Collimonas fungivorans: one gene and its partner. The protein of the gene in region 2 binds, or shares a complex with, the protein of the main gene of each other region. Links are inferred from orthologs where the notes say so. Each region holds a gene or a part of one and is shown on either strand. Other genes may lie near its edges.

Region 1 (10,828 bases), 170 kb from region 2 along the record:
CAGGATCCGCCTGCAGCAAGGCCTGGAGATCGCCGGCGTGTTTCATTTCTCCGACGTTAGGGATAAACGCATGGGGACAAAGCATATGCCATGCATTTCAACTTGCGGGCCGGTTTTGATGAAGCCGAAGCGCTCATAGACAGGCTGAGCCAAAGGCGAGGAATTGACGGTAAATGCTTCGATGGCACCGAGCCCGGTCGCCGCCATTTTCGCCGTCTGCCAAAGCTGCGTAGCCAGACCACGGCGCTGAAAATCCCGGGCGACAAACAGATGGCAAAGGTGGCTGCGATCGCGCAGTGTGATAAAACCGGCGAGTAGGCCGTTTTCAAAAGCGAGGTGGTATTGATAACGCGGATCGGGGATATATCCTCTTACCGCGGTTACCGAGACGGATTCAAAAAAACGCTCAGCGCCTTTGCCGTCGGGCGTGGCCAGGAATTCATGCGTAAAGCCGTGGATCAGGGCGGCGATGGCGTCGGCGTCTTCGATACGGGCAGCGCGGAATTCCATGTGCGCCCCCTAGATTAGGCCGTCGAACAGGATCACCTCGACCGCATCGCTGGCGGCGACGTCGCCCTGTTCATGTCCCAGCACGATCATGCAGTTGGCTTCCGCCATCGAGCGCAAGATGCCGGAGCCCTGGGCCGCGGTGGGGCGCACGCTCCACTGGCCGTTGTCCATGCTGAGGATGCCGCGCTGGTATTCGGTACGTCCCGGGCGCTTGCGGATGGCGACGGCTGCGGTGGCGCGCATCAGCGGCAACGGAGCGACCTGCGCGCCCATCATCTGCAACAGGGCCTCGCGCGCAAAAAAATAAAACGACACCATGACCGCCACCGGATTGCCGGGCAGGCCAAAGAACAGGGCTTGCTTGCCGCCTGAAGTAATGCTGCCGAACGCCAGCGGACGGCCCGGGCGCATGCCGATTTTCCAGAAAGCGACGTCGCCCAGCTGCGCCATCATCTGCTTGGTGTGGTCGGCGTCGCCGACCGAGACGCCGCCGGAAGTGATGATGGCGTCGGCGTTCTCGCAAGCGCTGCGGAAAGCGCTCTCCAGCGCCGGCGGATCGTCGCCGACCACGCCCATGTCGATAATGTCGCAGCCCAGCCGCCGCAGCATGCCGTACAAGGTATAGCGATTGGAATCGTAGACGCAGCCGGGATCCAGCACCTCGCCGACCGAACGCAGTTCGTCGCCGGTCGAGAAAAACGCCACGCGCAGGCGCCGCCTTACCGGGATTTCGGCGATGCCGAGCGAGGCCAGCAAGCCGAGGTCGGCCGGACGCAAGATGCGGCCCCGGGCGATCGCGGCGCTGCCGGCTTTCAGGTCCTCGCCGGCCAGGCGTCGATTCGCGCCGGGTTTGACGGCATCGGCCGGGATAGTGACGAAACCGGTCGCACTGCCGGGGCTGACAAATTCTTGCGGGATCACGGTGTCGAGCCCCTCCGGCATCAGGGCGCCGGTCATGATCCGCACCGCCTGGCCGCCGGCAACCGCTCCCAGGTAGGCGCGGCCGGCGTGGGCGGTGCCGGCCACCGCCAGCACGGTATCGCTGTCATGGCGCAGGTCGGCCGAGTTGAAGGCGTAGCCGTCCATGGCCGAGTTGTCGTGCGCCGGGACGTCGATCGGCGAGATGATGTCGCTGGCCAGCACGCGGTCGAGGGCGCTGCGCAGCGCCACTTTTTCAATCGCGCTGACCGCTGTGATGCAGTCGCGGATGATGGCCTGCGCTTGCTTGACCGGCATGGCGTGCGGATCGTAGTCCGACATGCAACTGGTCAGCTCGGACAAGGATGGCTTGGCGGGACGGATATTCAGGTTGGTCATTGCGTTTGCATTATCGCTGTAGTAACTGTTCTCGGGTATTGATGTTACGGAAGGCGTCGGCATCGGTAAACAGCGTTTCGCAATAGTTGAGGCGGCGGTACCAGGTTTCCATCTTACGCCCGCCGCCCTGCAGGTAGTCATTGAGGTCGGTCAATAAAGCGGTTTTCAGCAGCATGAATACCGGCTGCGGCCAGATATCCTGGTCGCTGCCTTCGCGGATGCTGGCAACCGCGAGGTCGGCGCCGGCGCTGGCCAGTGCTTGCGCCAGGCGCCGCACCAGGTCATGCGGCAGGTAGGGCGAGTCGCAGGGTGCGGTCGCCAGGTAGGGCGTGCCGCAGTGGCGCAGGCCGGCTTGCAGGCCTGCCAGCGGGCCTGCGAAGTCAGGCTGCTCATCGGGCCAGACCGGTGCGCCGAACGCCGCGTAGCTATCCTGGTTGCGGTTGGCGTTGATGATCAGGCTGTTCACCTGTGGCGCCAGGCGCGCGATGACATGCGCCGCCATCGGCTGGCCGTCGAGCAGGGCCAGGCCCTTGTCGATCCCGCCCATGCGGGTGCCGCGGCCGCCGGCCAGTATCAGGCCGGTGATATCCAGCGCAGAGGGGGGCGGATAGGTTTCCATGGCAGGGCCCGGTCAGCCGCCTATGTACGACATTTCGACTTTCTTGCGGGGTGAGGACGAGGCCAGGCCTTCGGTGTGCTGCGTGCGCAGCTCGGAATAACGGTCGTCGCGGGCGCGCCACAGCTGGCCGATCACGCTGGAGATTTCGCGGTCGCTGCATTCGTTGCGCAGCAAGGCGCGCAGGTCGTGGCCGGCGCTGGCGAACAAACAGGTGTACAGCTTGCCTTCGGTCGACAGACGGGCGCGCGAACAGTCGTGGCAAAACGCCTGGGTGACGCTGGAAATCAGGCCGATTTCGCCGACGCCGTCGTCGTAGCGCCAGCGCTGTGCGGTTTCGCCGACATAGTTGGCTGCCAGCGGCCGCATCGGCATTTCGTTCTGGATTATCTGCGCGACTTCGGCGGAGGGTACTACTTCATCCATCTTCCAGCCGTTGGAGGCGCCCACATCCATATATTCGATGAAGCGCAGGATGTATGGCGTGTTCTTGAAATAGCGCGCCATCGGCAGGATTTCCTGTTCGTTGACGCCGCGTTTGACCACCATGTTGACCTTGATCGGCCCGAGCCCGGCCTGATGCGCCACATCCAGCCCGTGCAAGACGTCGGCCACCGGGAAGTCGGCGTCGTTCATGCGCTGGAAGATGTTTTCATCGAGTGCGTCGAGCGAGACGGTGACGCGGTTCAGGCCGGCGTCTTTCAGCGCCTGGGCTTTTTTCGCCAGCAATGAACCGTTGGTGGTCAGGGTCAGGTCGAGCGGCTTGCCGTCCGGCGTCTGCAGGGCGCTCAGCATGCCGATCAGCTTTTCGATGTGTTTGCGTAGCAGGGGTTCGCCGCCGGTCAGGCGGATCTTGTGCACGCCGTGGGCGACAAACAGGCTCGCCAGGCGGGTGATTTCTTCAAACGACAGCAGGGCGGTGTGCGGCAGGAACGCATAGTCCTTGTCGAATACCGCACGCGGCATGCAATACACGCAGCGGAAATTGCAGCGGTCGGTGACAGAGATGCGCAAGTCGTGCAGCGGCCGCCCCAGCTCGTCCGCTATCAGGCCGGTCGGCGTTTCGAGGATAGAGGGCAATGCCGGTGGCAAGGGCAGCGGCAAGAAACTGCGGCTGTCGATCAGCGGGATGACTTTTCTAGTCATGGTGTGTATCTGGAAAAATGTGCAATGTCTTGCATCTAAATATAAGGTAGCAACTTCTACAAGATACCATGGGCGTCGTTTTTTAGCTTTAGCACCCTTTGAAAAGCGGCAGTTCTCGCAATTTCAAACATATCGCCTGCGCCAGACGTGACAAAGGGAGTCTGGGACTCCCTTTGTTGTACTACTGTCTACTGCTACGCCACCGGGTGGCGCATCGGCTTACTGCGGGCGCTGGGTTTCGACCTGCACCAGCGGTTCGCTGGATTGCGCCGGCAAAGGCTTGCGCTCGCGCGGCACACGTGGCGCTGCAACGATGTTGGCCGTTGCTTCCTGCGCAGCGCGCAGTTTGCTCGGATCGGTCGCTGCCAGGGTCAGGCCGGCTGCGGCCAGCACGCTTTGCAGGTCTTCCACCTTAGGCGATCCGCTTGAAACGGCTGTCTTGATGACGGCCGGCGCTTCTGCTGCCGGCACTGCTGTTTCAGCAACTGCAGGAGCAGCAATTACCGGAGCAACTGCAGGCGCTGCCGGAGCCAGCGGCGCAGGGGTTTCTTCGATCGGCGCTTCTATTGCTGGCTGGCTGGCAACCACTGGAGCTGCTTCAGCAGGCACAGCTAGCTGTTCCGGCACGATTGCTGCCGGAGCGGCGACCGGTTCAGCTACGGCCGGGCTAGGTTCGGCTACAACCGGTGCTGCAACCACCGGCTCTTGCGCAGGAGCTGCTACCGGAGTCGTTTCAGCGACGACCGGGACGGTTTCCTCTTGCAGAGCAATTTGCTGTGGCACCAGCGGCGCTGCGATTGCATTCGACAGCGCGCTCGGCGTTGCTGTCGCTTCAACTGCCGGGGCAGCGGCTTCCTGCGCCATCGGCACTGCCGAGGCCATCATCGGCACGCTGTTGCTGGCCGGGCTGCTTGCTTCGGCTGGCGTTGCTGGGTTCGCTGCCTCGGGAGCAACTGCATCGCTGTCGGTTTCGGCCAGGTCTGCTGCTGCAGCGGCTTCGCCTGTTTCGATGTCGTCGCTACCGCCTTCGGTGCTGCCTTCGGCGCCGTCGCGGTCGCGGCGGTTACGGTTGCGGCCACCGCGGCGGCGGCGGCGGCGTGGTTCTTCGTCTTCACCGGCTTTGGTTTCAACCCGTCCGCTTTCGGTTTGCACCGCTTCCGTAGCATCAGCGGTTTCGGTGATGCTGCTGACGGCAACGCCGGCAGCGGCTACTACGCCACCCTTGAGCAAAGTCTCGTCGACCTTGATTTCGCTCAGGTTTTCCTTGCGCTCTTCGCGTGGCGGACGCGGTGGGCGTTCGGTCCGTTCACGCCGGCCTTCATTGCGTGTTTCGGCCTTGCCGTCGCTGCTTTCGCGCTGCTCTTTAGGCTCGCGCGGAGGACGTGGCGGACGGGCTTGCTGGGTTTTGGCTTCGACTGCTTCAACCAGCGGTTTCTTGGCGCTGTCGTCGCGTGTTTCTTGCGCGCTGCCATCGCGGTTGCGGCCACCGCGGTTACGGCCGCGCTGGCCACGGTTGTTGCGATCGCCACGGTCGCCGCGTTGCTGCGAGCCCTTGGTTTCCGCAGTAGCGGCAGGGGCCGCTACCGGTGCTGCCGGCTTGCTGAAGAAGAAGCCGAAGATCTTGCCGAGGAAACCTGTTTCTGCCGGGGCAGCGGCAACCGCTGTCGGACGCGCAGGGGCTTCTGCTGGCTTGCGCTCGACGATAGGGGCCGGCTGGTCTGGGGTGATGCCCTTGACCACGGCTTCCTGGCGCGGCTTGCCTTCTTCTTTCTGGGTCTTGTTGTAGCCGATGTCGGTATCGGCTTGCTCTGCCATGGCATAGCTGGCCTGGGTTTCTTCCAGGCGCGGATCGTCGTGCTTCAGGCGTTCCAGCTTGTAGTGCGGGGTTTCCAGGTGCTTGTTCGGGATCAGGATGATGCCGACGCGGTGACGCGTTTCGATCTTCAGGATCTCGCCGCGCTTTTCGTTGAGCAGGAAAGCTGCGACGTCGACCGGCGCCTGGACGTGGATCGCCGCCGAGTTTTCTTTCATCGCTTCTTCCTGGATGATGCGCAGGACTTGCAGGGCGGACGATTCGGTATCGCGGATATGGCCGGTGCCGTTGCAACGCGGGCAAGTCACGTGGCTGCCTTCCGACAGCGACGGACGCAAGCGCTGGCGCGACAGTTCCATCAGGCCGAAGCGCGAGATCTTGCCCATCTGGACGCGGGCGCGGTCATAGCGCAGGGCGTCTTTCAGGCGGGTTTCGACTTCGCGCTGGTTTTTCGAATTCTCCATGTCGATGAAGTCGATCACGATCAGGCCGCCGAGATCGCGCAAACGCAATTGGCGTGCAACTTCTTCCGCTGCTTCGCAATTGGTGTTGAAGGCGGTGGTCTCGATGTCGCCGCCGCGGGTTGCGCGGGCGGAGTTGACGTCGACGGAAACCAGGGCTTCGGTATGGTCGATCACGATGGCGCCGCCGGATGGCAGCGGCACGGTGCGCGAATACGCGGTTTCGATCTGGTGTTCGATCTGGAAGCGGGAGAACAGCGGCACGTCGTCGCGGTAGCGCTTAACGCGGTGCACCATGTCAGGCATGACGTGGGCCATGAACTGCTGGGCCTGGTCGTGGATTTCGTCGGTGTCGATCAGGATTTCGCCGATATCCGGCTGGAAATAATCGCGGATCGCACGGATCACCAGCGACGATTCCTGGTAAATCAGGAACGCGCCCTTGCCTTGGGTGCCGGCGCCTTCGATGGCGCGCCAGAGTTGCATCAGGTAGTTCAAGTCCCATTGCAATTCATCAACATTGCGGCCGATGCCTGCAGTGCGGGCGATCACCGACATGCCGCTAGGCAGATCCAGCTGATCCATGGTTTCGCGCAGTTCCTGGCGATCTTCGCCTTCGACCCGGCGCGAAACACCGCCGCCGCGCGGGTTGTTAGGCATCAGGACCAGGTAACGGCCAGCCAGCGAGACGAAGGAGGTCAGGGCCGCGCCTTTATTGCCGCGCTCTTCCTTTTCGACCTGGACCATGATTTCCTGGCCTTCGCGCAGGGCATCCTTGATCGATGCGGTACGGACGTCTACACCTTCTTTAAAGTAAGTGCGGGCAACTTCCTTGAACGGCAAAAAGCCATGACGCTCTTCACCGTAGTTGACGAAACAGGCTTCCAGCGACGGCTCGATACGGGTAATCACACCTTTGTAGATATTGGACTTGCGTTGTTCGCGTCCGGTGGTTTCGATATCGATGTCGATGAGCTTTTGCCCGTCAACAATAGCCACGCGCAGTTCTTCTTGCTGCGTGGCATTAAACAACATGCGTTTCATTTTTCGCTCCGTGACCCTTGGGTCAATGCAATGGCGCTTAAAGATTGCTGTTCTTCAGCATTTCTGTCAGCGACAAAAAGTACAAGGATGTACGCGAGAACGGAGTGTCAGGGGGGAGAGAATTGCCTTGGTGTGTATGCGCTATATGAGCGCAGTGCACAGGCGCGGATATAGTGCTGCCGTTTTACTGAAAACTATCAGCGCGCGCCGGCAGAGCATCCTGCGGTTCGCGGAACGCGAGCACGACGCTTGGCGGTGAGCAGCTTGATAGAGCCAAATAAAGCATTGGTTTCAGTAAGTATGCGGCAAATTTAAAAACACTACATCAACCGGCGAGCTCGTCGCGATCGTTCAGATCGCATCGGGCTCGCCGGACTTTATCCTAATCATCCAGACATTCTTGTTCAGCATCCGTGCGCGTTATCCGATGACAACAACGGTGCGACCTTGACTCGCGCAGGGGTGATGCGTACACATTTCCCATCAAATTTGCAAATTGGCGAGGCTGATGGGGACGCCCCTGTGTAGAATGGTCTTTTTATTCTTACACCAGCAACTGTTTTCTAACAATTGCAGAACAATTATATATTCAAAATGAAGGACTTAGCGAGATTTTCTGGAGGACGAGTCAAGACTCGCCCCGAGCCGCGGACACAAGCCGCGGGCAAGCATAAGGCCGAACCCAAGGTAGCCGTGGAGCAAGGTATACAGTTAACAGCAATTGCGCCGCCCCTTGCCGTCCAAATGCTGACTATTGCGGAAGACGACGCAGGTCAGCGTATCGACAATTTTTTATTGCGTATTTGCAAAGGAGTGCCCAAGAGCCATATTTATCGCGTATTGCGCTCCGGCGAGGTCAGGGTTAACAAAGGCCGCATCGACCAGACCTATCGCCTGGTCGAGGGCGACGTAATCCGGGTGCCGCCGATTCGAATTGCTGAAAAGCAAATACAAGCGGTAGCGCCAGGAGCGGAATTCAAGATATTGCTGGAAGATAATCATTTGCTGGTAATCGACAAGCCGGCCGGGGTTGCCGTGCACGGCGGCTCCGGCGTCAGTTATGGTGTCATCGAGCAACTTCGCGCCGCCCGTCCGCAAGCCAAGTTCCTGGAACTGGTGCACCGGCTGGACCGCGATACCTCCGGCATCTTGCTGCTGGCAAAAAAACGTTCTGCCCTGACCAACCTGCACGAGCAGATGCGCGACGGCGATACCGACAAGCGTTACCTGGTGCTGGTGCACGGCGACTGGCAAAACGAGCGCCAGCACGTCAAGCTGCCGTTGCACAAGTATACGGCGGCCGATGGCGAGCGCCGGGTGCGGGTGCAGGCCGACGGCCAGGCATCTCACACGATTTTCAACCTGATCCGGCGTTACGGCGACTATGCTTTGCTGGAAGCCGAGCTGAAGACCGGCCGCACCCACCAGATCCGGGTCCATCTGTCGTCCAGCGGCTTCGCCATTGCCGGCGACGACAAATACGGCGACTTTGCCCTGAACCGGACTTTGCAGAAGGCTGACGGACAGCGTATCGCGCTGAAACGGATGTTCCTGCATGCTTACCAGATTACCTTCGCCCATCCGGAGACGGGCAAGCCGGTGACCCTCAAGGCGCCGCTGCCGCCGGAATGCGAGAAATTCCTGAAAAGCCTGCCGAAAGATATCTCTGCGGCAATTTCGGAAGCTGAGGGCGATCAGAATATCAGTTAGTATTTGCCTATCGGATTGCCGATTTTTTCAATCGGCAGGCCAAACCCAATTACAGGAGCTGGCAAGGTATTGTCAGGCAATATGGCAAGAAAGAATTTTGATTTAATCGTATTTGATTGGGATGGCACCTTGATGGACAGCACCGCCATCATCGTGAAATGCATCCAGGCTGCAGCCAGGGACCTGGGGCTGGCGGTTCCGGATAACAAGGCCGCCTCGCACGTGATCGGGCTGGGCCTGGCGGAAGCCATGCAGGTTGCGATGCCGGGCCTGGAGCCCAGCCAGTATCCGCGCGTAGTGGAACGTTACCGTTATCACTACCTGGCGCAAGACCAGGACCTGACCTTGTTCGACGGCGTGCGTGAAATGCTGGCGGACTTGTCGCAGCAGGGTTATTTCCTGGCGATCGCCACCGGCAAGAGCCGGGTCGGGCTGAATCGCGCCTTGCACGAGACCAAGCTGCTGTCGGCATTCGACGCTACCCGCTGCGCCGACGAGACTTTCTCCAAGCCGCATCCGGCCATGCTGCAGGAACTGACGCGAGAGCTGGGCCAGGACTTGAAGCGCACAGTGATGATCGGCGACACCACCCATGACCTGCAGATGGCCATCAATGCCGGCGCCGCCGGGATCGCGGTCCAGTATGGCGCGCACCCGGCGCATGAACTGAATGCGCTGAAACCCTTGTTCAACGCCACCTCGACCGTGCAGTTGCACGCCTGGCTTGACGAAAACGCCTGACCCTGGAGCCATTGAGCGACGCGCCGTGAACGATATCCGTCTCCCCCTTTGTGCTTCTTCTGCGCTGGCAGAGCGCGGCAAGGGCGTGCGCTTTGCGGTTACCGCCTGGGGCGAGGAAGCGGTTGCATTCGCCGTGCGCCACCACAATATCGTCCACGCTTACCTGAACCGGTGCGCGCATATTTCGCTGGAGCTGGACTGGAACGAGGGTGAGTTTTTCGAGTCCAGCGGTTTGTACCTGATGTGCGCTACCCATGGCGCCGTGTATGAGCCGGAAACCGGCCATTGCGCCGGCGGCCCGTGCCGCGGCGGACGTTTGCACAAGATTCTGGTTGAAGAAAGCAATGATCAGGTGTTCTGGATCCCTGATGAATATGTGCGGCCTGTGATTGCCTGACAGGCTGGCGTATTCAATAACGATTTCGGATAAACGAAGTGAGTGATGAACGCCATGAGCAATAACGATTTTGAGAATGCGACCATGCCCGCCAAAAAAGAAGGCTGGGAGCGCGAACTGCTGGAGAAGCTGGCGTTCGCGTCGTTGCGCGAGCAGCGCGCGCGCCGCCGCTGGGGGATTTTTTTCAAGCTGGCCGTGATCAGCCTGATTGTCTTCGGGGTGTGGCTCGGCATGAATTACGAAGGCTCGGATACGCAGACAGTCGGCGCGCATACGGCGCTGGTCAAGATCAACGGCGCGATCGAATCGGAAGGCAACGGTTCGGCCGGCGTGGTGGTGCCGGCGCTTGACAACGCATTCGCCGCGGACGATTCGGTCGGCGTGATATTGCGCATCAACAGCCCTGGCGGCAGCCCGGTGCAGGCCGGCATCATCAACGATGAAATCGCGCGCCTGCGCAAGGAATATCCGAACAAGCCGCTGTATGTGGTGGTCGACGAAATGTGCGCCTCGGGCGGTTATTACATTGCCGCCGCGGCCGACAAGATTTATGTCAACAAGGCCAGCATCGTCGGTTCCATCGGCGTGCTGATGGATGGCTTCGGTTTCACCGGCCTGATGGATAAGGTCGGCGTCGAGCGGCGCCTGCTGACTGCCGGCGAGAACAAAGGCTTCCTCGATCCGTTCAGCCCGATGAGCGCGACCCAGAAAGGTTATGCGCAAACCATGCTGGCGGAAATCCACCAGCAGTTCATCGACGTAGTGCGCAAGGGCCGCGGCACGCGCCTGAAAGAAACGCCGGAAACTTTCTCGGGCCTGTTCTGGAGCGGCTCCAAGGCAGTCGAGATGGGCCTGGCCGACGGTTACGGCACGGTAGACAGTGTGGCGCGCGATGTCTTGAAGCAGGAAGATATTGTCGATTACACCAAGAGCGAAGGTTTGCCTGAACGCGTGCTGAAAAAATTCGGCGTGGCGATGGGCGCCGGTGTTGTGCAGTCGCTGATGAATAACGTGAAGCCAAGCATGCGTTAAGTTTCAAACAAGGCCGCTGCCGGGCGGGCTTTAAGGAAAAT
Region 2 (10,096 bases):
AAACCGGGATGCAGCGCCGGTTCGTTCTCGAACACATCAAGTCCGGCAGCGGCGATTTTCTTGTCGCGCAATGCCGCGATCAGCGCCAGGTCGTCGACGATGCCGCCGCGCGCCAGGTTGACCAGGATCGCGCCCGGTTTCATCAAGGCCAGCTCGGCAGCGCCGATGGTGTGATGCGACTCTTTCGAATACGGCAGCACCAGGATCACATGGTCGGCCGCCGCCAGCAGTTCTTCCTTGCCGGCATAACGGGCGTTGTTGGCGCGCGCCTCAAGCTCAGGCGCGAGGCGTGAACGGTTGTGGTACAGCACCTGCATGTCGAAACCCAGCGAACGCCGCGCAATCGCCTGCCCTATCCGTCCCATGCCGATGATGCCGAGCGTGGCGCCATGCACATCCGCTCCCAGGAAGCTGTCGTAGCGCCACTGCTTCCAATGTCCCGCGCGCAACCAGTGTTCAGACTCCGTGACCCGGCGCGCAGTCGCCATCAGCAAGGCCCAGCCGAAATCGGCGGTGGTTTCATTCAGCACGTCCGGCGTATTGGTCACCATCACGCCGGCCTTGGTGGCCGCCGCGACATCGATATTGTTATAACCGACTGCCTGGTTGCAGACCGCTTTCAGGCGTGGGCAGGCTTGCAGCAATTCGGCAGAGATACGTTCGCTGGCGGTAGCGATCACGCCATCCTTGTCGCTCAGCTTTTGCGCCAGCTCGGCCGCGCTGAAGATGCGGTCGTCCTGGTTGCTTTCGACTTCGAAATGCTGCTGCAAACCGGCGATCACTTCCGGAAACACCGCGCGCGCCATCAATATCTTTGGTTTCATGGTTCTGCCACTAACGGAAAAAATCAACGGAAAAAAATAAAAGTCATCACGACAAACAATGGCAACAGTACCACGCATGCCCAGCCCATGTAGCCGAAGAAGGACGGCATGCGGATGCCGCGTTCTTCGGCGATGGCTTTCACCATCAGGTTGGGCGCATTGCCGATGTAGCTGTTGGCGCCCATGAACACGGCGCCGCAGGAAATCGCCGCCAGCGTCGCCGCCAGCCGCGTCATCAGTTCGCCGGCGTCGCCGGACGCCGTATTGAAGAACACCAGGTAGGTCGGCGCATTGTCAAGGAACGACGACAGGATGCCGGTGGCCCAGAAATACATGATGTTATTGGGCTGGCCGTCGGCGCCGGTGACAGCGCTGACCACCAGGCCGAAAGCGCCCTGCTCGCCGGCGCGCAGCATGGCGATCACCGGTGCGATGGTGACGAAGATCCCGGCAAACAGCTTGGCCACTTCGAGGATGGGTCCCCAGCTGAAGTCGTTGCCTTCGCGGGCGATCTTGGGCGTGAGCCAGAGCGAAACCAGGATCACCACCACCAGCAGGCCGTCGCGCAGCAGGTTCTGCAATTCCACCGTGGTGCCATAGATGTTGTAGCTGACGCCCGGTTTCCAGAAACCGCTCATCAGCACCAGCAGCACCACGACGGCCAGCAGGACGAAATTGAATTTCCCTTCGAAACGCAGCCTGGCGTCGTCCGGCGTCGGATCGAGCGACGGCGCAAATTCTTCCTCGCGCTTGTGGAAATAAAAGCGGTCCAGCAAATAAAAGATCGCCAGCAGGGAAACCCACATGAACAGGGTTTCGCCAAAAATGTTCTTGAGGGTCCAGGAGAAATCCACGCCCTTCAGGAAGCCCAGGAACAGGGGCGGATCGCCGAGCGGGGTCAAGGCGCCGCCGGCATTGGCCACCAGGAAAATGAAGAAGACCACGATATGCACGACATGCTTGCGATTGTCGTTGGCGCGGATCAGCGGCCGGATCAGCAGCATCGAGGCGCCGGTGGTGCCCATCAGGCTGGCCAGCAGGGTCCCGATCGCCAGCAAGCCGGTATTCAGGGCCGGCGTGCCGTGCAGGTTGCCGCGCAGGCAGATGCCGCCGGCCACCACGAACAAGGCGGTCAGCAGGATGATGAAAGGAAAATACTCGGCCAGGAAGGCGTGCACCACGCCGGCGGCGGCAGTCGCTGCGCCAAACCCGAGCGCACAGGGAATCAGGAAAGCCAGCGACCACGCTACCGCAATCTTGCCGAAATGATGGTGCCAGAAAGCCGGCGCCAGCAACGGGCCGAGCGCAATCGACAGCAGCAGGCCCATGAACGGCACGCCCACCAGACCGACAGCTGGGCTCCGTCCAGTTCTGCCGCTTGCGCAGCCAAGGGCAGGAAGGCAATCAGGACAGCGAGTATTTTCTTATGCAATGTAGTCTTCCATAAAGGTGATCGATCGAAACCGGACTATTTTAGCCCGAAATTGATATCAAACAAATAACGAAGGTACTAAGTTGCCGCGGCAACCGGCTCTGCAATCTCGAAAACCTGGCGCAGGTAATTCAGATAGGCCTGGTCGTCGCACATGTTCTTGGACGGCGTATCCGACAGCTTGGCCACCGGCTGGCCGTTACAGCGCACCATCTTCATGACGATCTGCAAGGGCGTGTAGCCGAGGTCGTTGGTCAGGTTGGTGCCGACGCCGAACGCCACCCGGGTCCGGTCCTTGAAACGCAGGTAGAGCTCGTTGACCTTGCCGAAATCGAGGCTGTCGGAAAACACCAGCGTCTTGGTCGAGGGATCGACGCGGTTGTCCTGGTAATGCTTGATCAGGCGCTCGCCCCATTCGAACGGATCGCCGGAATCGTGGCGGGCGCCGTCGAACAGCTTGCAGAAGTACAGGTCGAAGTCGCGCAGGAAAGCCGCCATGCCGTAGACGTCGGACAAGGCGATCCCGAGGTCGCCGCGATATTCCTTGGCCCACATTTCAAAGCCGTAAATCTGCGAATCGCGCAGCCGCGGACCGAGCGACTGGCAGGCTTGCAGGTATTCGTGCGCCATCGTGCCCAGCGGCGTCATGCCGTATTTCATGGCGAAATGAACGTTGGAAGTGCCGACCAGGTGCTGCGCAAAATCGCGCTGCAGGGTCTGCACCACTTCTTCGTGCCAGCTGCGGGAAAAGCGCCGACGCGTGCCGTAGTCGGCCACCTTGCAGCCGGCCATGGCGGGATTGTCGCGGATCAGGGCCATCTTGTCTTGCAGGCGCTTGCGCCCTTCGGCATGGTCCGGCGCGGCCTGGGTGGCGCGGAAATAGACTTCGTTGACGATCGCCAGCACCGGCACTTCAAACAGGATGGTATGCAGCCACGGTCCCTTGACCGTGATGTCGATCTCGCCGTTGTCCGCCGCCGACGGCTGCACGCTGATGTATTTCTGCTGCAGGTGGAACAGGCTGAGGAAATCGATGAAATCGCTCTTGAAGAAACGCATGCTGCCGAGGTAGGCCAGTTCCTGTTCCTGGAAACGCAGGCGGCACAGCCCGGCGATCTCGTCGCGGATTTCGTCGACGTAAGGCCGCAGGTCGATGCCCTTGTTGCGGCATTTGTAGCGATACTCCACTTCGGCTGCCGGGAAATGATGCAAGACCACCTGCATCATCGTGAATTTATACAAATCTGTATCGAGCAGCGAAGTAATGATCATGGTCTTTGATTACATGGCGGTGAGTGGCTGGCGAAACCTCGGATTTCCTGTACCGATCTTACATCTTACAACAGCGATCTCATTTGCCGCACATATCGGCATAACGCGTTTTCGGCTCGCGGCGCTGGCTGCGCGTCCCCTTGTCCGATGATGGAAAAAAGACGTCCAGCAATGATGCATTGCCCCGCTCCCTGCCGTTAGGTTCGGCATAGTTGGGCCTTGCCCCGTTGGGCTCGCGATTCGGCTGGCCGGGATAGGTCCGGGACAGGTCCGCGTACGGATAAAAATCGGGAGCGATTATCGGCTCACGCTGCGCCTGCTGTTCCAGCCTGTCGCAACGCTGCGCCCTGGTCATGGCCTGACCGCGGCTGCCGCCCTGCGGCGGCGATTCCGATTCCGGCACCGCCAGCAAGTCCCGCTGGTCTTCGCGCGACAAACCGTTAAAGCTGTTGCGGATACCGACGGCATTGAGGTGAACGGCCGGATCGACGGCGGCGGCATGCCGGTAGCCAGCGCTGGCTGCCCGGCGGCGGCCAAAAACATCAGGGCTGCTAGTGGAACAAGCGGAAAAGATAGGTTCATGGCAATACGCTATAGCGATGAAAACTTGGTGTAAAAGCTTGCGACATGCATTTTCCAGAGATGACAGCGTGACAATTTTATCCCACTCGTCACATTGCCATGGATTTTTTTATATGGCCTCAATGGCGGCCGACGCATGGTCCGGCTCGAAGAAACACCAGTGCACCTGCGGCCAGCGCTGCTGGATCCCGGCTTCGATGCGGTTGATGGCGTCGACCAGCGCCACATCCGAAGGCTGCGGCCGCATCACGGCTTGCACCGCGATCATGACCTGCTCACCCCATTGCATGGAAATCAGGTTCCTGACTGCCGCCACATCGGCGTCGGCTTCGATATGCGCCTTGATGGCGGCATGCACCTCGGGCGCCGCCGACTCGCCGGTGACCATGGCTTTCACTTCGCGGATCACCATCACCGCGACGATCATCAGCAGCAGGCCGACCGCGATCGTGCCGCAGGCGTCCCACAGCGGATTCCCGGTCACCACCGTCATCAGCACCGCAACAAACGCCAGCGCCAGTCCAGCCAGCGCAGCGATATCCTCGCCCGCCACCACCATCAGCTCCGACTGCCGGGTTTCGCGGAACCACTGCATGAATGGCTTGCCGTCTGAAATCTTGCGGATCTCGACCATCGCACCGCGCAGGGAAAACGCTTCCAGCACCACCGAAACGCCCAGCACACCAAGCGCTACCCAGGGAGTACTGATAGCCTGTGGATGCTTCAGGTGCTCGATGCCTTCCATGACCGAAAACGCGCCGCCGACAAAAAACAGCAGCAGCGCCACCATCATCGCCCAAAAATACACCACCCGCGCATAGCCCATGGGATGGGACGAGTTTGCCGGTTTCTTGGCTTCTTTCAGGCCGATCAGCAAAAACACCTGGTTGGTGCAATCGGCCAGCGAATGGATCGCTTCCGCCAGCATGGCCCCCGAACCCGTATAGATCGAAGCGGCAAACTTCGCCAGCGCGATGCCGCCATTGGCGCCCAAGGCGTAAAAAATGGCTTTGGTGGAGCTTTCGTTGGAAGATGACATAATTATTCCGTAGCAACAAAGGCGTCCACGATAGCCATTTTGCCAAGCTGACGCAAGCAATCCTGGCGCGGCCTCGAAAAGCTTGCGGCGGATGTGGTAAAACTGAGGAAATACCGGCAATTTCCGTTAATGTGAATTTCACATTTGCTTATATGGATTCTATATAACAGCTGTTTGTGGGAAAACCCGAATTACCTTAAAATACAAGGCTTTGCGACAGGGTATATATCAAGGGCAGCTTTGCTCCGAGCCGCCGGTCGCCGCCTCAAGATCCGCTTCAAGAACATTATTTACAGATAGGACTGTTGTTATGACCCACGTTGTGACCGAATCCTGCATTCGCTGCCGCTATACCGACTGCGTGGATGTATGCCCGGTTGATTGCTTCCGCCAAGGCCCGAATTTCCTGTCTATCGACCCCGACGAGTGCATCGATTGCGCGGTCTGCGTCGCCGAGTGCCCGGTCAACGCCATCTATGCCGAAGAAGACGTGCCGGCCGACCAGCTGCATTTCATCAAACTGAATGAAGACCTGTCGCGCCACTGGCCGTCGATCACCAAGACCATCGCTCCTTTGGCGGAAGCCGAGGAATGGAAAGACGTCAAGGAAAAATTGGATTTCTTGCAACGTTAAGCTGCTTTGGCGGGCGGCCGCTGCAGCCAGCCACCAATTCAAGCCAGGCCATTGCCCCCAGCCATACAGGAATTCGCGAAATTTAAATCCAATCGCCGTCGCCACCGCTGGCATGGCTTTTGGGGGACCCAACTGAAACAGGAATCAGATCGTCGTATGGATACCACCGTCAAACTTGCACCAGCACCCACTTCCGCCAACAGCGTGATCGAAACCGATGCCGTCATCGTCGGCGCCGGCCCGGTAGGCCTGTTCCAGGTCTTTGAACTCGGCCTGCTGGAAATCAAGGCCCATGTCATCGACTCGCTGCCGGTCGTCGGCGGCCAGTGCGTGGAGCTGTACCCGGACAAGCCGATCTACGACATCCCTGCCGTCCCGGTCTGCACCGGCCAGGAACTGACCGACAACCTGCTCAAGCAGATCGAACCGTTCGAACCGACCTTCCACCTGAACCAGGAAGTGACGCTGGTAGCGCGCCGCGAAGACAACCGCTTCGACCTGGAAACCTCGGCCGGCACCCGCTTCATCACCAAGACCATCTTCATCGCCGCCGGCGTCGGCTCGTTCCAGCCGCGCACCATCAAGGTCGACGGCATCGACCAGTTCGACAATACGCAGCTGTTCTACCGCGTCAAGGATCCTGTCCAGTTCCACGGCAAGAACCTGGTGATCTGCGGCGGCGGCGATTCGGCGCTGGACTGGGCGCTGGACCTGGTCGGCAAGGCCGAATCGGTAGTCTTGCTGCACCGTCGCGAAGAATTCCGCGCGGCGCCGGCTTCGGTCGCCAAGATGAAAGCCTTGTGCGAAGCCTACGAAATGCAGTTCCTGGTCGGCCAGGTCACCGGCCATGAAACCAAGGACGGCAAGCTGAGCGAGATCAAGGTCACCGGCCCGGACGGCGTCACCCGCCGCCTGCCGCTGGACACCCTGCTGGTGTTCTTCGGCCTGTCGCCGAAACTCGGCCCTATCGCCGAGTGGGGCCTGGACATCGAGCGCAAGCAGCTGAAAGTGGTCGATACCGAGAAGTTCGAAACCAACGTGCCGGGCATCTTTGCGGTGGGCGACATCAACACCTATCCGGGCAAGAAGAAACTGATCCTGTCAGGCTTCCATGAAGCCGCGCTGGCCGCATTCGGCGCTGCGCCTTACATCTTCCCGGACAAGAAGATCCACATGCAGTACACCACCACATCGCCGAAGCTGCACAAGATCCTGGGCGTGGAATCGCCAGTGTTCGACTAATCGCCTGGCGCCAGTACAAAAAAGCCGCTCGAGGAAAGTTTCCCGAACGGCTTTTTTATCGCCTGAAAATAAAAACGCCCGGGATGCTGATGCATCCCGGGCGTTTTTCACACAGCTAGCCGTGTAATTACTGCGCTGCCGCCGGAGCAGCTTCGCCGCCCTCCTGGGCTGCCTTCATCGACAGTTTCAGACGGCCGCGGTCGTCGGTTTCCAGAACCTTGACACGCACTTGCTGGCCTTCTTTCAGGTAGTCGGCGACGGCATTGACGCGCTCATTGGCGATCTGGCTGATGTGCAGCAGACCATCTTTGCCCGGCAATACCTGCACGATCGCGCCGAAGTCCAGCAGCTTCAAGACTGTGCCTTCGTAGACCTTGCCGACTTCAACCGAAGCCGTCAGTTCTTCGATGCGGCGCTTGGCTTCCTGGCCGGCAGCAGCATCCACCGAAGCGATAGTGACGACGCCTTCGTCGCTGATATCGATCTGGGTGCCGGTTTCTTCCGTCAGGGCGCGAATCACAGCGCCGCCCTTGCCGATCACGTCGCGGATTTTTTCCGGATTGATCTTGACGGTGATCAGGCGTGGTGCGAAATCGGACAGCTCGGTTTTACCGTGCGGAACCGCTTCCTGCATCTTGCCGAGGATATGGATGCGGCCTTCTTTGGCTTGCGCCAACGCGACCTGCATGATTTCCTTGGTGATGCCCTGGATCTTGATATCCATCTGCAACGCAGTGATGCCGTTGGCTGTACCGGCTACCTTGAAGTCCATGTCGCCGAGGTGATCTTCGTCACCCAGGATGTCGGTCAGGACGGCGAACTTGCTGCCATCCTTGATCAGGCCCATGGCGATACCGGCCACGTGCGCTTGCATCGGCACGCCGGCGTCCATCAGGGCCAGGCAGCCACCGCAGACCGAAGCCATCGACGACGAACCGTTCGATTCGGTGATTTCCGATACCAGGCGCACCGAGTAGCTGAAATCTTCCGGCGCCGGCAGTGCTGCTTGCAGAGCGCGCTTGGCCAGACGGCCGTGACCGATTTCGCGGCGCTTTGGCGTACCGACGCGGCCGGTTTCGCCGGTAGCGAACGGTGGCATGTTGTAATGCAGCATGAAGCGGTCCGAATACTCGCCCATCAGCGCGTCGATCTTCTGTTCGTCGCGTGCAGTGCCCAGCGTGGCGACTACCAGCGCTTGGGTTTCGCCGCGGGTGAACAGTGCCGAACCATGGGTACGCGGCAGGACGCCGGTACGGATCGAGATCGGACGCACGGTACGTGTATCGCGGCCGTCGATGCGTGGTTCGCCTTCGAGGATCTGCGAACGGACGATCTTGGCTTCCAGGTCAAACAGGATGCCGCTGACTTCCGAAGAATCAGGTGCGGTGCCGCCGATCGATGCAGCTTCGGCAGCCAGCGCCGCGTTGACTTCTGCGGTTGCGTCTTTCAGCTTGGCAGTACGGGCTTGCTTGTCTTTGGTCTGGTAGGCTTCGCGCAGCTTGGCTTCGCCGAAATGCGCAACGCGCGCGATCAGGGCGTCGTTCTTTGGCGCCGGGCTCCATTCGACTTCAGGCTTGCCGCCATCGCGCACCAGTTCATGGATAGCGTTGATGACTGCCTTCGATTGCTCGTGGCCGAAGACGACCGCGCCCAGCATGATTTCTTCCGACAATTGCTTGGCTTCCGATTCCACCATCAGCACGGCGCTTTCGGTACCGGCAACCACCAGGTCCATGGCCGACTTGGTCAGCTGGGATGTGGTCGGGTTCAACACGTACTGGCCGTCGATATAACCGACGCGCGCAGCGCCGACCGGACCGGCGAAAGGAATGCCGGCAACCGACAAGGCAGCCGAAGCGCCGATCATTGCGGCGATGTCTGGATCGATTTCAGGATTGACCGACAGCACGTGAATGATGACTTGCACTTCATTCAGGTAACCTTCCGGGAACAGCGGGCGGATCGGACGATCGATCAGGCGCGATGTCAGGGTTTCTTTTTCGGAAGGACGGCCTTCGCGCTTGAAGAAACCGCCTGGGATGCGGCCGGCTGCGTATGTCTTTTCAACGTAATCAACGGTCAATGGGAAAAAATCCTGACCTGGCTTAGCATCTTTGCGTGCCACCACGGTAGCCAGCACAACGGTATCTTCAATCGATACCATCACTGCGCCGGAGGCTTGGCGAGCGATCTCGCCGGTTTCCAGCGTGACCTGATGCTGACCATACTGGAATGTCTTAGTAACTTTATTAAACACAATATATCCTTCTCATTAGTTGGGGACAGAGTAATTCGCCTCAGGCTAACGCTTGCGACTCTTAAACTCTTTCCCGCAATTATTTATATGCCGACAGATTTTCAGGCGCTGTCGTTCACCTCACCACTGACGATTCATCGCTGGCTGCTGCCAATGAATTGCCGTCTCCATGCTTAGAACCAACTTCTTGAAACTTGTGCAGATAAGCCGCAAAAAAGCTGCTGCCAAAAGCAAAAATGCCCGCATCAGAAACTGATACAGGCATTTTTTTCAACTTATCGACGGACCAAGGACATCGTCGCGAAATATCGAAACAGGATGTCGCAGAAAATAACGTCGGCCGACGACGAGTCGCGCACTGACGATTACTTACGCAAGCCGAGTTTTTCGATCAGCGAGCGGTAACGGTTCAGATCCTTACCCTTGAGGTAGGACAGCAGGCTTTTACGACGGTTAACCATCATGATCAGGCCGCGGCGGGAATGGTGATCCTTGGCGTGGGCTTTGAAGTGACCGTTCAGGTCGTTGATACGGGCTGTCAGCAGCGCAACTTGCACTTCCGGGGAGCCGGTGTCGTTTTGACCGCGCGCATTATCAGTGATAATAGCGGCCTTGGCTGTTTTTTCGATAGTCATGCTTTACCTTTCACAAGCGGTGTACAGAGTACGTAACCCTATGCACCGTGAACAAACAATTAGAAAATCCGGTCAAACTTGACCAGACGCGCAGTATATAGCAAAAATCCTGCGGATTCAAATACTTAGGGGTTGTCGGGGTGTAAATTGGATATTTGGGCGGTTGTAGCTGGATGCGA

Evidence for each region.
Region 1: the proteins of pnp (region 2) and CFter6_RS16690 are in contact, whole or in part, in a cryo-EM structure (PDB 9QH0), measured with the Escherichia coli proteins. The link is inferred for Collimonas fungivorans from one-to-one orthologs.

The regions. Positions count from the first base shown.
Region 1 is NZ_CP013232.1:3,871,325-3,882,152, reverse strand. The notes cover bases 3,609-7,284. They hold CFter6_RS16690 (Rne/Rng family ribonuclease), read right to left. Parts: upstream 6,908-7,284; coding sequence 3,809-6,907; downstream 3,609-3,808. Also shown: CFter6_RS16715 (nucleotidyltransferase family protein), read right to left, coding at 1-46; CFter6_RS16710 (GNAT family N-acetyltransferase), read right to left, coding at 43-510; molybdopterin molybdotransferase MoeA, read right to left, coding at 520-1,827; molybdenum cofactor guanylyltransferase MobA, read right to left, coding at 1,838-2,446; GTP 3',8-cyclase MoaA, read right to left, coding at 2,459-3,589; CFter6_RS16685 (RluA family pseudouridine synthase), read left to right, coding at 7,652-8,617; CFter6_RS16680 (HAD-IIIA family hydrolase), read left to right, coding at 8,699-9,358; CFter6_RS16675 (Rieske (2Fe-2S) protein), read left to right, coding at 9,384-9,755; CFter6_RS16670 (S49 family peptidase), read left to right, coding at 9,810-10,787. UniProt on the Escherichia coli protein: Endoribonuclease that plays a central role in RNA processing and decay. Required for the maturation of 5S and 16S rRNAs and the majority of tRNAs. Also involved in the degradation of most mRNAs.
Region 2 is NZ_CP013232.1:4,036,928-4,047,023, forward strand. What follows is about bases 6,718-9,661. They hold pnp (polyribonucleotide nucleotidyltransferase), read right to left. Parts: upstream 9,283-9,661; coding sequence 7,153-9,282; downstream 6,718-7,152. Other genes in these bases: CFter6_RS17510 (NAD(P)/FAD-dependent oxidoreductase), read left to right, coding at 6,718-7,025; CFter6_RS26060 (hypothetical protein), read right to left, coding at 9,398-9,556; rpsO (30S ribosomal protein S15), read right to left, coding at 9,648-9,661. Outside these bases: CFter6_RS17480 (2-hydroxyacid dehydrogenase), read right to left, coding at 1-824; pncB (nicotinate phosphoribosyltransferase), read right to left, coding at 2,335-3,528; CFter6_RS17495 (hypothetical protein), read right to left, coding at 3,608-3,964; CFter6_RS17500 (cation diffusion facilitator family transporter), read right to left, coding at 4,220-5,149; ferredoxin FdxA, read left to right, coding at 5,460-5,783; more of CFter6_RS17510, read left to right, coding at 5,940-6,717; more of rpsO, read right to left, coding at 9,662-9,917. UniProt on the Escherichia coli protein: Involved in mRNA degradation. Catalyzes the phosphorolysis of single-stranded polyribonucleotides processively in the 3'- to 5'-direction. Also involved, along with RNase II, in tRNA processing.